2 regions of the Lelliottia sp. EB106-05-01-XG201 genome follow, and region 1 is predicted to be linked to the other one. Evidence: predicted binding sites of a transcription regulator. Region 1 holds the regulator's gene; the other holds the start of a gene.

Evidence for each region. The regulator LexA, encoded in region 1, represses DNA repair genes until DNA is damaged. The targets are predictions, from matches to a motif close to TNCTGTATGTACATACAGNA.
Region 2: rmuC (DNA recombination protein RmuC) is a predicted target of LexA. The motif match lies at 2,722-2,741, and genes of this name have one in related genera.

What each region holds. Positions count from the first base shown of each region.
Region 1 covers NZ_JBYTDV010000001.1:306,669-312,205, forward strand. Annotated here, with positions in the region: gene plsB (glycerol-3-phosphate 1-O-acyltransferase PlsB) at 1-1,828, opposite strand, end outside; gene AC3WS9_RS01395 (diacylglycerol kinase) at 1,983-2,351, shown strand; gene lexA (transcriptional repressor LexA) at 2,461-3,069, shown strand; gene dinF (MATE family efflux transporter DinF) at 3,136-4,455, shown strand; gene AC3WS9_RS01410 (CsbD family protein) at 4,601-4,810, shown strand; gene zur (zinc uptake transcriptional repressor Zur) at 4,879-5,394, opposite strand; gene AC3WS9_RS01420 (cupin domain-containing protein) at 5,511-5,537, shown strand, end outside.
Region 2 covers NZ_JBYTDV010000001.1:4,558,633-4,564,169, reverse strand. Annotated here, with positions in the region: gene AC3WS9_RS21345 (beta-glucoside-specific PTS transporter subunit IIABC) at 1-647, opposite strand, end outside; gene AC3WS9_RS21340 (dienelactone hydrolase family protein) at 826-1,632, opposite strand; gene udp (uridine phosphorylase) at 1,884-2,645, shown strand; gene rmuC (DNA recombination protein RmuC) at 2,784-4,241, shown strand; gene ubiE (bifunctional demethylmenaquinone methyltransferase/2-methoxy-6-polyprenyl-1,4-benzoquinol methylase UbiE) at 4,308-5,063, shown strand; gene ubiJ (ubiquinone biosynthesis protein UbiJ) at 5,077-5,537, shown strand, end outside.

The DNA of each region.
Region 1 (5,537 bases):
GATAGTAGGTCATCAGCACCGCCTGCTCGCGCGGCAGAATGATGATGTCACCGATCGTATCTTTCTCGACTTCGAACTTGTTCATCTGCAGCGCGTGGTCGATCAGCTGACCGGCGGTCGCAGATGGAACGGTAGAGTCGGCGGAATACGGGACATTACGCATAATGTCCAGGTAGCAATCGAGCTGCTCGGTCAGCTGTTCGCGCGTCAGTGAACGCTGACGAGACGCCAGCAGCGCCGTGACGCACAGGTTCATGGCGTTAGCTGCACCGGCGTTGTTAATACGCACCATCAGATCGGCGGCGATGTTATTCACCGTCGGCGTCAGCCAGGCTGGGCGAATCGCTTCGATTGGGTCGATAGACTCGCGCCACTCGGGAACGTGCTGATTCAGGTAGGTCATGAGCGGCAGCGGCTCGCCAAAGTTGACGTAGCCCTGACCGAGATTACGCAGCTTGCTCAGGCCTTTCAGCATCTGAGGCAGGCTCTCTTTCTCTTTGGTCGCGCCGCGCAGCTCTTTGGCGTATGTGCCCACTTCCATCACGTGCTCGTAACCGATGTAGATCGGCACCAGCGTAATAGGGCGCGTACCGCCGCGCAGCATCGCCTGAATGGTCATCGACAGGGTGCCGGTTTTCGGGTCAAGCAGACGGCCCGTACGAGAACGGCCACCTTCGACGAAATACTCAACGGAATAGCCGCGGCTGAACAGCTCGCCCAGATATTCGCGGAACACCGTGGAGTAGAGCTTGTTGCCCTTGAAGGTACGACGAATAAAGAACGCACCCAGACGGCGGAAAATCGGGCCGGCTGGCCAGAAGTTCAGGTTGATACCGGCGGCGATGTGCGGTGGCACCAGTCCCTGATGATAAAGGACGTAGGACAGCAGCAGATAGTCCATGTGGCTGCGGTGGCAAGGCACATAGACAATCTCGTGGCCGTCGTGGGCCAGCTGGCGCACGCGCTCGGCGTTGTGGACGTTAATCCCCTGATAGAGACGGTTCCAGGTGAAGCTCAGGATACGGTCGGAGAGGCGGATCATCTCGTAGGAGAAGTTGGCCGCAATCTCTTCCATCAGGGCAATCGCGTTCTGCTGGGCTTTCTCGTGAGAGATTTTCTTGCTGCGCGCTTCGTCTTCGACGGCGCGAGCAATGGCTTTCGAGGCCAGCAGTTTGTTGAACAGATCCTGACGCGCAGGCAGACGCGGGCCAACGGCCGCCAGACGCTGACGGGCGAAGTGCATACGCGCCACGCGAGCCAGTTTCTGGGCAATAATCTTGTCCGTGCCGTGTTCATCCGCCATGCGGCGCAGCGAAACGGAAGGGGAGAAACGCACAAAGCTGTCGCGCCCCAGCCATGAGACGGCAAAGAATTTCTGAATACCATTCAGCATGCGCAGCGGCGGGTTCTCTTCGCCTTTCTGACGTCCAGGACGACGACCAAACATCACCGACACCGGCACCATCTGGACATCCAGGCTGGGGTTGCTGCGGTGCAGATCGAGATAGTCATGGAATAGCTTAATCGACTCTTCTTTCGGCGTGTAATAGGTGAACACGCGCGGCCCGCCGTGAATAAACACGTAGCGCGGCAGCAGCGTTCCGTCGACCTCAAGGGGTTCGAGCGGATCGGGTAAGTCGTGCGCCAGACACTGGGCGCGCAGCGTCAGTAAGTCTGCCTTCGAGTTATAAGGCAAAACGTACATAATTGGGCGCGAGGTATCGAGCCCTAATTCCAGCGCGGGTTCCGCCGGGATAGACTTACTTTTTACCAGGACGCTTAATGGTAAATTAAGTAATTTGTAGTAAATTCGTGGCCAGCCGGACATAAACGATGTAAAGCCTCTGGTTAATAATGCAAATGCGGCGCAAGGATAACAGAAAGCGCGCAAAATTTCTGTTGTTACCGGTCATACTTCAGGCTGCATGGCAATGCGCTACAGCTATAGTTACTGACGCTAAATCTAAGAAAAGGTTCTTTTAATGGCCAATAATACCACTGGGTTAACCCGAATCATCAAAGCTGCCGGATATTCATGGAAAGGTTTCCGCGCCGCATGGATCAATGAAGCTGCGTTTCGCCAGGAGGGGGTTGCCGCCGTCGTCGCGGTGATCATCGCCTGTTTCCTCGATGTTGATCCTATTACCCGCGTGCTTCTCATTGGTTCAGTCCTTCTGGTGATGATAGTGGAAATTCTGAACAGTGCTATCGAAGCGGTGGTGGATCGCATCGGGTCTGATTTCCACGAACTCTCGGGCCGCGCAAAAGATATGGGCTCTGCCGCCGTGCTGCTGGCGATTATCATCGCTGCCATCACCTGGATCACGCTTCTTTGGTCACATTTTCGATAAGCCTTCAGGAATCGAATAAGTCTCTGGTTTTTTGTGCAGTTTTTGATTCCAAAATCACCTTTGACTGTATATACTCACAGCATAACTGTATATACACCCAGGGGGCGGAATGAAAGCGTTAACGGCCAGACAGCAAGAGGTGTTCGATCTTATTCGGGATCACATCAGCCAGACGGGAATGCCACCAACGCGTGCGGAAATCGCGCAGCGTCTGGGCTTCCGTTCTCCAAATGCCGCTGAAGAGCACCTCAAAGCGCTGGCGCGTAAAGGCGTCCTTGAGATTGTTTCGGGTGCGTCACGCGGCATTCGCCTGCTGGTGGAAGAAGAAGAGGGTCTGCCACTGGTGGGCCGTGTCGCAGCGGGTGAGCCTCTGCTGGCACAGCAACACATTGAAGGGCATTACCAGGTCGATCCGGCGATGTTCAAACCGAGTGCTGATTTCCTGCTGCGCGTCAGCGGGATGTCCATGAAAGACATCGGCATTCTGGACGGCGATTTGCTGGCGGTTCACAAAACCCAGGATGTGCGTAACGGCCAGGTTGTGGTTGCGCGCATCGACGACGAAGTGACCGTGAAGCGCCTGAAAAAACAGGGCAACACGGTACAGCTGCTGCCAGAAAACAGCGAGTTCTCCCCGATTGTGGTCGATCTCCGCGAACAGGCTTTCTCCATCGAAGGTCTGGCTGTGGGCGTGATCCGCAACGGCGAATGGCTGTAATGTCTCTCTGACAGGCTGCGGTCTTTCCGCAGCCTGACTGTCTCTTATCTTTCCCGGTACTTTCTCATGTCTCTGCTGACTCCCTCAGACAAGGCATTGTGGCGTCTTGCGCTGCCGATGATTTTCTCCAATATCACCGTTCCCCTGCTAGGGCTGGTCGATACGGCGGTGATTGGCCATCTGGATTCCCCTGTTTATCTCGGCGGCGTGGCCATCGGCGCGACGGCGACCAGTTTCCTCTTTATGCTGCTGCTCTTTTTACGCATGAGCACCACCGGGCTGACGGCCCAGGCATTTGGCGCCAAAGATCCGGTTCGTCTGGCTCGTGCGCTGGTCCAGCCGCTAATTCTTGCGCTCGGCGCAGGGCTGCTGATTGTGCTGCTGCGTACGCCGCTGATCGATTTGGCGCTGCACGTGGTCGGCGGCAGTGAAGCCGTGCTCGAACAGGCGCGACGTTTCCTTGAAATCCGCTGGCTCAGCGCCCCGGCGTCGCTGGCAAACCTCGTTTTGCTCGGCTGGCTGCTCGGCGTACAGTACGCCCGCGCGCCGGTGATCCTGCTGGTGGTGGGAAACCTGCTCAATATCGTGCTCGATCTGTGGCTGGTGATGGGCCTGCACATGAACGTGCAGGGGGCCGCGCTGGCGACCGTCGTCGCGGAATACGGCACCTTCTTCATCGGCCTGTGGATGGTGAAACGCGTGCTGGTGATGCGTGGCATCACACTCGCGATGCTGAAAACCGCCTGGCACGGCAATATCCGCAAACTGCTGGCGCTTAACCGCGACATCATGCTGCGTTCGCTGCTGCTGCAACTCTGCTTTGGCGCGCTAACGGTATTTGGTGCGCGGCTCGGGCCGGAGATCGTGGCGGTGAACGCGGTCCTCATGACCTTGCTGACCTTCACCGCCTACGCGCTGGACGGGTTTGCCTATGCGGTTGAAGCCCATTCAGGGCAGGCGTATGGTGCGCGCGAGACGGGGCAGTTGCAGGAGGTGTGGCGGGCGGCCTGTCGGCAGTCGGGACTGGTGGCACTATGCTTCGCGCTCGTCTACGCTTTGTTCGGAACGAATATTGTGGCGCTCTTAACCTCGCTGCCTGAGCTGCGCGAGCTAGCAAATCACTACATTCTCTGGCAGGTCGTTTTACCGGTGGTGGGGGTGTGGTGCTACTTGCTCGACGGCATGTTTATCGGTGCGACGCGCGGGGCTGAGATGCGAAACAGCATGGCGGTCGCGGCGGCCGGTTTTGCCCTGACACTTTTCACGCTGCCCTGGCTTGGCAATCACGGTTTGTGGCTGGCCCTGGCGGTGTTCCTCGCTCTGCGCGGCCTCTCTCTGGCGGTGATCTGGCGGCGTCACTGGCGCAATAATACCTGGTTTGCGTAGTGGCTTCGTTTGACGAAACGGTTAAAGATTCTGAATCTCTCAACGTCTGCCAAATCCTTATCTACAATTAATATCACGTCCAGCAGAAATGAACGTAACGGACGACACGAATTTTACGTGATAACCGAACGATGAGGATATGATTATGAATAAAGACGAAATCGGCGGTAACTGGAAACAGTTCAAAGGTAAAGCGAAAGAACAGTGGGGTAAACTGACCGATGATGACGTGACCGTCATTGAAGGTAAACGCGAACAGCTGGTCGGTAAGATTCAGGAACGCTACGGCTACGCGAAAGATCAGGCGGAAAAAGAGGTTGTTGACTGGGAAAAACGCAACGACTACCGCTGGTAACAGAGTTCTACCCGTTGTACACGGAAGTACAATCCCTGAGGGCGGCCTAACAGCCGCCCGCTTTGTTTTTAGCGCGGTTTTTTCTTCACTAAAATGGAGTGATCGTGCTGGCACTCGCCCTGATGGCGACAGGCTTCCACTTCGACACACGCCGAGCACAACCCGTGCGCTTCAATCACGTTATGGCGCAGGGCAAAGCCCATTTTTGCCGCCAGCGAATGCATAATGTCTTCCACGCCTTCCGCCCCTTCTTCTTTGACCGCACCGCAGCGATCGCAGATAAACATGGCCGAAGTGTGCGTTGGCTGATCGAACAGATGGCACAGCACGTAGCTGTTTGTCGACTCGACCTTATGAACAAACCCTTGTTCCAGCAGGAAATCCAGCGCACGATAGACCGTTGGCGGTTTCGCCTGGGGCTCGCTTTCGCGCAGCAGGTCGAGCAGATCGTAGGCGCTGATGGCACCGCGCTGCAGGCTCATCAGACGTAACACTTCAAGGCGCTGCGGGGTCAGGCGCACATTGCGTTCAGCGCAGAGCTTTTCAGCTTGCGCCAGCAGATCTTGCATCGTGGTCTTGTCCATGTCGCACCTCGGAGTATGGAGTCTGGAAAACCCTCACTTTACCATGTTCTGCTGAAAACGCCGAGATCCGCCACGGTGTGCTATACCTGACGCATCGAAACAAGGGAATAAACAGAATGAAAAGACCTGACTGCATCCGACAC
Region 2 (5,537 bases), 4.3 Mb from region 1:
ACGCATAGAATGGCCGGGAAGACCTGAGAGGCATACGCCACATTGCGCAGATCGAACGACATAAACTCTGCGCCATCAGCGAGTTGCTTAGTCATCGCCGGTAACACCATCACTGCAACGGCCGAGACAGCAACCAGTACGTTCACTTTTAGCTTCGTCGCGGTGGTAATTGCGACCAGAATCGGGAGGAAATAGAGCGGGGCAGAACCGATGTTATCCAGCACTTTGTAGGTGGAGCTGTCGCGACTAAGCCAGCCGAGCACGTCGAGCAGCAACAGGAGCGATTTGAGTACCCCACCGCCCGCGATGGCGGGTACCAGTGGCTGAAACACGCTAATGACAAAGTCGATAATTTGCGCGCCACGGTTAGGTTTTGCGGTCTGAGCTGGTGCATTTGCCTGTGGCGAACCGACAAGTGAGCGCGCCGCTTCATAAACCTGAACCACCTCATGGCCGATGATCACCTGGCACTGCACGTTAACACGCACGCCCAGCACACCGTCAATTTTCGCCAGTTCGATCTTGTTCACTTTGCTGTTGTCGTACAGACTCAACCGTAAACGGGTGGAGCAATGTTCAAGGTGTTCGATGTTTTCAGCGCCACCCACCTGGGCGATGATATCCAGTGCTGTCTGCAAGTGATTCATGTCTGGTCCCTGTCTCCAGAGCAAAAAAAAAGACCTGAAGCCCATTCCTCCTGAGAAGGAGAGATGGGCTTCAGGTCTTGCCTACGGATCGTAGTTACACGCCTGTGCTTTTATATCGACCAAAATCTGTTGAAAAGTCAAACAACCGCTGCGGGTGTTGCGTCAATGTGTGAGCGACTTAACTCTTTCTCGCGCCATACTGCCTGAACCACGCCAGCATTCTCTGCCAGCCGTCTTTGGCGGACTCTTCGTGATAGCTCGGGCGATAGTCGGCGTTAAAGGCGTGGCCCGCGTCGGGATAGACCACGATCTCGGCTTTCGCATTGGCGGCGCGGAGTGCCTGCCGCATGGTGTCCACGCTCTCCAGGGGGATCCCGGTATCCTGCCCGCCGTACAGCCCCAGCACCGGCGCGTTGAGATCGGTGGCGATATCCACCGGATGCTTCGGCGAATTCAGCGTTTTCTCACCGACCAGTTTGCCATACCAGGCCACGGCAGCTTTAAGCTGCGGATTGTGGGCGGCATACAGCCAGCTGATGCGCCCGCCCCAGCAAAAACCGGTGACCAGCAGACGATGCGGATCGCCGCCGTTGCGCGCGGCCCAGCTGGCGACGTGGTCCAGATCGGCCAGCACCTGCGCATCTGGCACTTTGCTGACCAGGTTGCTGAATAAGGTTGGGATATCGCTGTAGTCGTTGGGGTCGCCCTGGCGGAAATAGAGCTCTGATGCGACGGCCAGATAACCTTCCAGCGCCAGACGGCGGCAAATATCGCGAATATGTTCGTGAACGCCGAAAATCTCCTGCACCACAATCACGATCGGCAGCGGACCGTCCGCCTCTTTCGGGCGCGCGTGGTAGGCGGGCATGTTCTCACCCTGCGTGGGGATCGAGGTTTCGCCTGCGGAAATGGCTTCTTCTGAGGTGGAGACGATGGTCGCGGCGTGAGGGGCTGCAGCAGGTGCAAAATGGGTCTTTTGTGTCATGGTATTCTCCGTACCTGTTAGCGCAAAAGTAAATATAGACCTCAAGTTAACAACTCACAGTGCCCGAAACGGGCTATCTTTTGTGCAGCGCTGAACGATATAACTTGTTAATGTGATGTAAATCACTATTTTATGGAAATTAACTGCAACCATTTTCATTCATGGTGAGGTGTGTCACGAAATTAAGCCTGGTGCTTCTGTAAAGTACCGTTTTACTTCTTCTGACACACCGACCCACAGAGGAGTCACCTATGTCTAAGTCTGATGTTTTTCATCTCGGCCTCACTAAAAACGATCTACAAGGGGCTACGCTGGCTATCGTCCCTGGCGATCCTGAGCGTGTGGAAAAGATCGCCGCGCTGATGGATAAGCCGGTTAAGCTGGCAGCGCATCGTGAATTCACCACCTGGCGTGCAGAGCTGGATGGCAAAGCGGTTATCGTGTGCTCGACCGGTATCGGCGGCCCGTCTACCTCTATTGCTGTGGAAGAGCTGGCGCAACTGGGCATTCGTACTTTCCTGCGTATCGGTACGACCGGTGCGATTCAGCCGCACATCAACGTCGGTGACGTTCTGGTAACCACCGCCTCTGTGCGTCTGGACGGGGCAAGCCTGCACTTCGCTCCAATGGAATTCCCGGCGGTTGCGGACTTCGAATGTACGACAGCGCTGGTTGAAGCGGCTAAATCTATCGGTGCAACCACCCACATCGGCGTGACCGCCTCTTCTGACACCTTCTACCCAGGCCAGGAGCGTTACGACACCTTCTCTGGTCGCGTAGTCAGCCGTTTCAAAGGCTCCATGGAAGAGTGGCAGTCAATGGGCGTCATGAACTATGAGATGGAATCGGCAACGCTGCTGACCATGTGCGCAAGCCAGGGTCTGCGTGCGGGTATGGTGGCGGGCGTGATCGTCAACCGTACTCAGCAAGAGATCCCGAACGCTGAAACCATGAAGCAGACCGAAAGCCACGCGGTGAAAATCGTGGTTGAAGCGGCTCGCCGCCTGATCTAATCGCACTGCATTCTGTTTAAGGCCGACATGTTCGGCCTTTTCTTTTTGCGTAGCGCCTCGCAGGAAAAACCTTTTAAACTGGACGTTTATACAGCACAATTCTATTTTGTGCGGTAACGGTTTGATGCAGGAGGCGGTGTGGATATCTCAATCATCATTTATGCGGCGATAGCGCTGGCGGGGCTGGCCATTGGCTGGCTGATTTCAGGCTATCAACATGCGCAGCATAAAGCGGAACAGCTGATTGACCGCGAAGAGATGGTCGCGGAGCTGAGCGCGACAAAACAACAGCTGGCCCAGAGCGCCCACTGGCGCGACGAGTGCGAGCTGCTCAACAACGAACTGCGCAACCTGCGCGATATCAATACCTCCCTCGAAGCGGATCTCCGCGAAGTCACCACCCGTCTGGAATCTACCCAACTGCATGCGGAAGACAAAATCCGCCAGATGATCAACAGCGAACAGCGCCTCAGCGAGCAGTTCGAAAACCTCGCCAACCGCATATTCGAGCAGAGCAACCGCCGCGTCGACGAGCAAAACCGCCAGAGTCTGAACGGCCTGCTGACTCCCCTGCGCGAACAGCTCGACGGTTTTCGCAAACAGGTGCAGGACAGCTTTGGTATGGAAGCGCGGGAGCGCCACACGCTGGCCCACGAAATCCGTAATCTCCAGCAGCTGAATGCGCAAATGGCGCAGGAGGCGGTTAACCTGACGCGGGCGCTGAAGGGCGACAACAAAACTCAGGGCAACTGGGGAGAGGTGGTGCTGACCCGCGTGCTGGAAGCGTCCGGCCTGCGCGAGGGCTATGAATATCAAACCCAGGTCAGCATCGAAACCGATAGCCGTTCGCGCATGCAGCCCGATGTGATCGTGCGGCTGCCGCAGGGCAAAGACGTGGTAATCGACGCCAAAATGACGCTGGTGGCCTACGAACGTTACTTCAATGCCGAAGACGATTTCACCCGTGAATCCGCGCTGCAGGAGCACATCGCCTCGGTGCGAAACCACATCCGCATGCTGGGCCGCAAGGATTACCAGCAGTTGCCCGGTCTGCGTTCGCTCGACTATGTGCTGATGTTTATCCCCGTCGAACCGGCATTCCTGCTGGCCCTCGACAGGCAGCCGGAGCTGATTACCGAGGCGCTGAAAAACAACATTATGCTGGTCAGTCCGACCACGCTGCTGGTGGCGCTGCGCACCATTGCCAACCTGTGGCGTTACGAACATCAGAGCCGCAACGCGCAGCAGATCGCCGACCGCGCCAGCAAGCTGTACGACAAAATGCGCCTGTTTGTTGACGATATGTCCTCTGTAGGGCAAAGCCTGGATCGCGCGCAGGATAACTATCGACAGGCAATGAAAAAACTCGCTTCCGGGCGCGGCAATTTGCTTTCGCAGGCCGAGGCCTTCCGCACGTTGGGGGTGGAGGTGAAGCGCGAGATTAATCCGGAACTGGCGGAACAGGCCACGGCGCAGGATGAAGAATACCGTCTGCGCGAAGGCGTGGATGAACAAAATATGAGCCGTGATGACAATGATTTAGCCGCGCAAGCGGCGCCCGAAACGGCGTCAGAACGATTCTTTCATGGTGGTTGAATCGTAGGGCAATCGCGTCCAATCTGATACACTTCACGAACATTTGACTGATTAGCAGGCACTGAGATGGTTGAAGATTCACAAGAAACAACGCACTTTGGCTTCCAGACTGTCGCCAAAGAGCAGAAAGCTGACATGGTGGCCCACGTATTCCATTCCGTGGCGTCGAAGTACGATGTCATGAATGACCTGATGTCATTCGGCATTCATCGCTTGTGGAAGCGTTTCACTATCGACTGTAGCGGTGTTCGCCGTGGTCAAACCGTTCTGGATCTTGCGGGTGGTACCGGCGATCTGACGGCCAAATTCTCCCGTATGGTCGGCGAAACCGGCCGCGTGGTGCTGGCGGATATCAACGACTCCATGCTGAAAATGGGGCGTGAAAAACTGCGCAACATCGGCGTAGTGGGTAACGTGGAATACGTTCAGGCTAACGCCGAAGCCCTGCCGTTCCCGGATAACACCTTTGACTGCATCACCATCTCTTTCGGCCTGCGTAACGTGACCGAAAAAGAGAAAGCCCTGCGTTCCATGTACCGTGTGCTGAAACCGGGTGGACGTCTGCTGGTGCTGGAGTTCTCCAAACCGATTATCGAACCGCTGAGCAAAGCCTACGACGCTTACTCGTTCCATATTCTGCCGCGCATTGGCGAAATGGTGGCCAATGACGCAGAAAGCTATCGCTATCTGGCGGAATCTATCCGTATGCACCCGGATCAGGACACCCTGAAAGCTATGATGCAGGACGCCGAGTTTGAAAACGTGGAGTACTTCAACCTGACGGCGGGTGTTGTCGCGCTGCATCGCGGCTACAAGTTCTGAGTGGAGGCAAGCCATGCCTTTTAAACCGTTAGTCACCGCGGGCATCGAGAATGTCCTGAATAGTTTCCTGTACCGCTCGCCTGCGCTGAAAACGGCGCGCCAGCGGCTGAACGGCAAGGTGCTGCGTGTCGTCTTAAAAGAGTTCTCCACGCCGCTGGTGCTGGTGTTCAGCGAGCGCCAGCTCGACGTGGTGGGCGAATGGGAAGGCGAGGCGGATTGTTCCGTCATCACGCACATGAGCGTGCTGCCCAAACTGCGCGACCGCCAGCAGCTGACGGCGCTGATCCGCAGCGGTGAGCTGGAAGTCGAAGGCGATATTCAGGTGGTGCAAAACTTCGTCGCGCTGGCCGATCTGGCCGAGTTTGATCCGGCGGAGCTACTGGCTCCTTATACCGGTGACATCGTGGCCGAAGGCATTGGCAAGTTCCTGCGCGGCGGCTCGTCATTCTTGCGTAAGGGCGTGCAGCGCCAGCA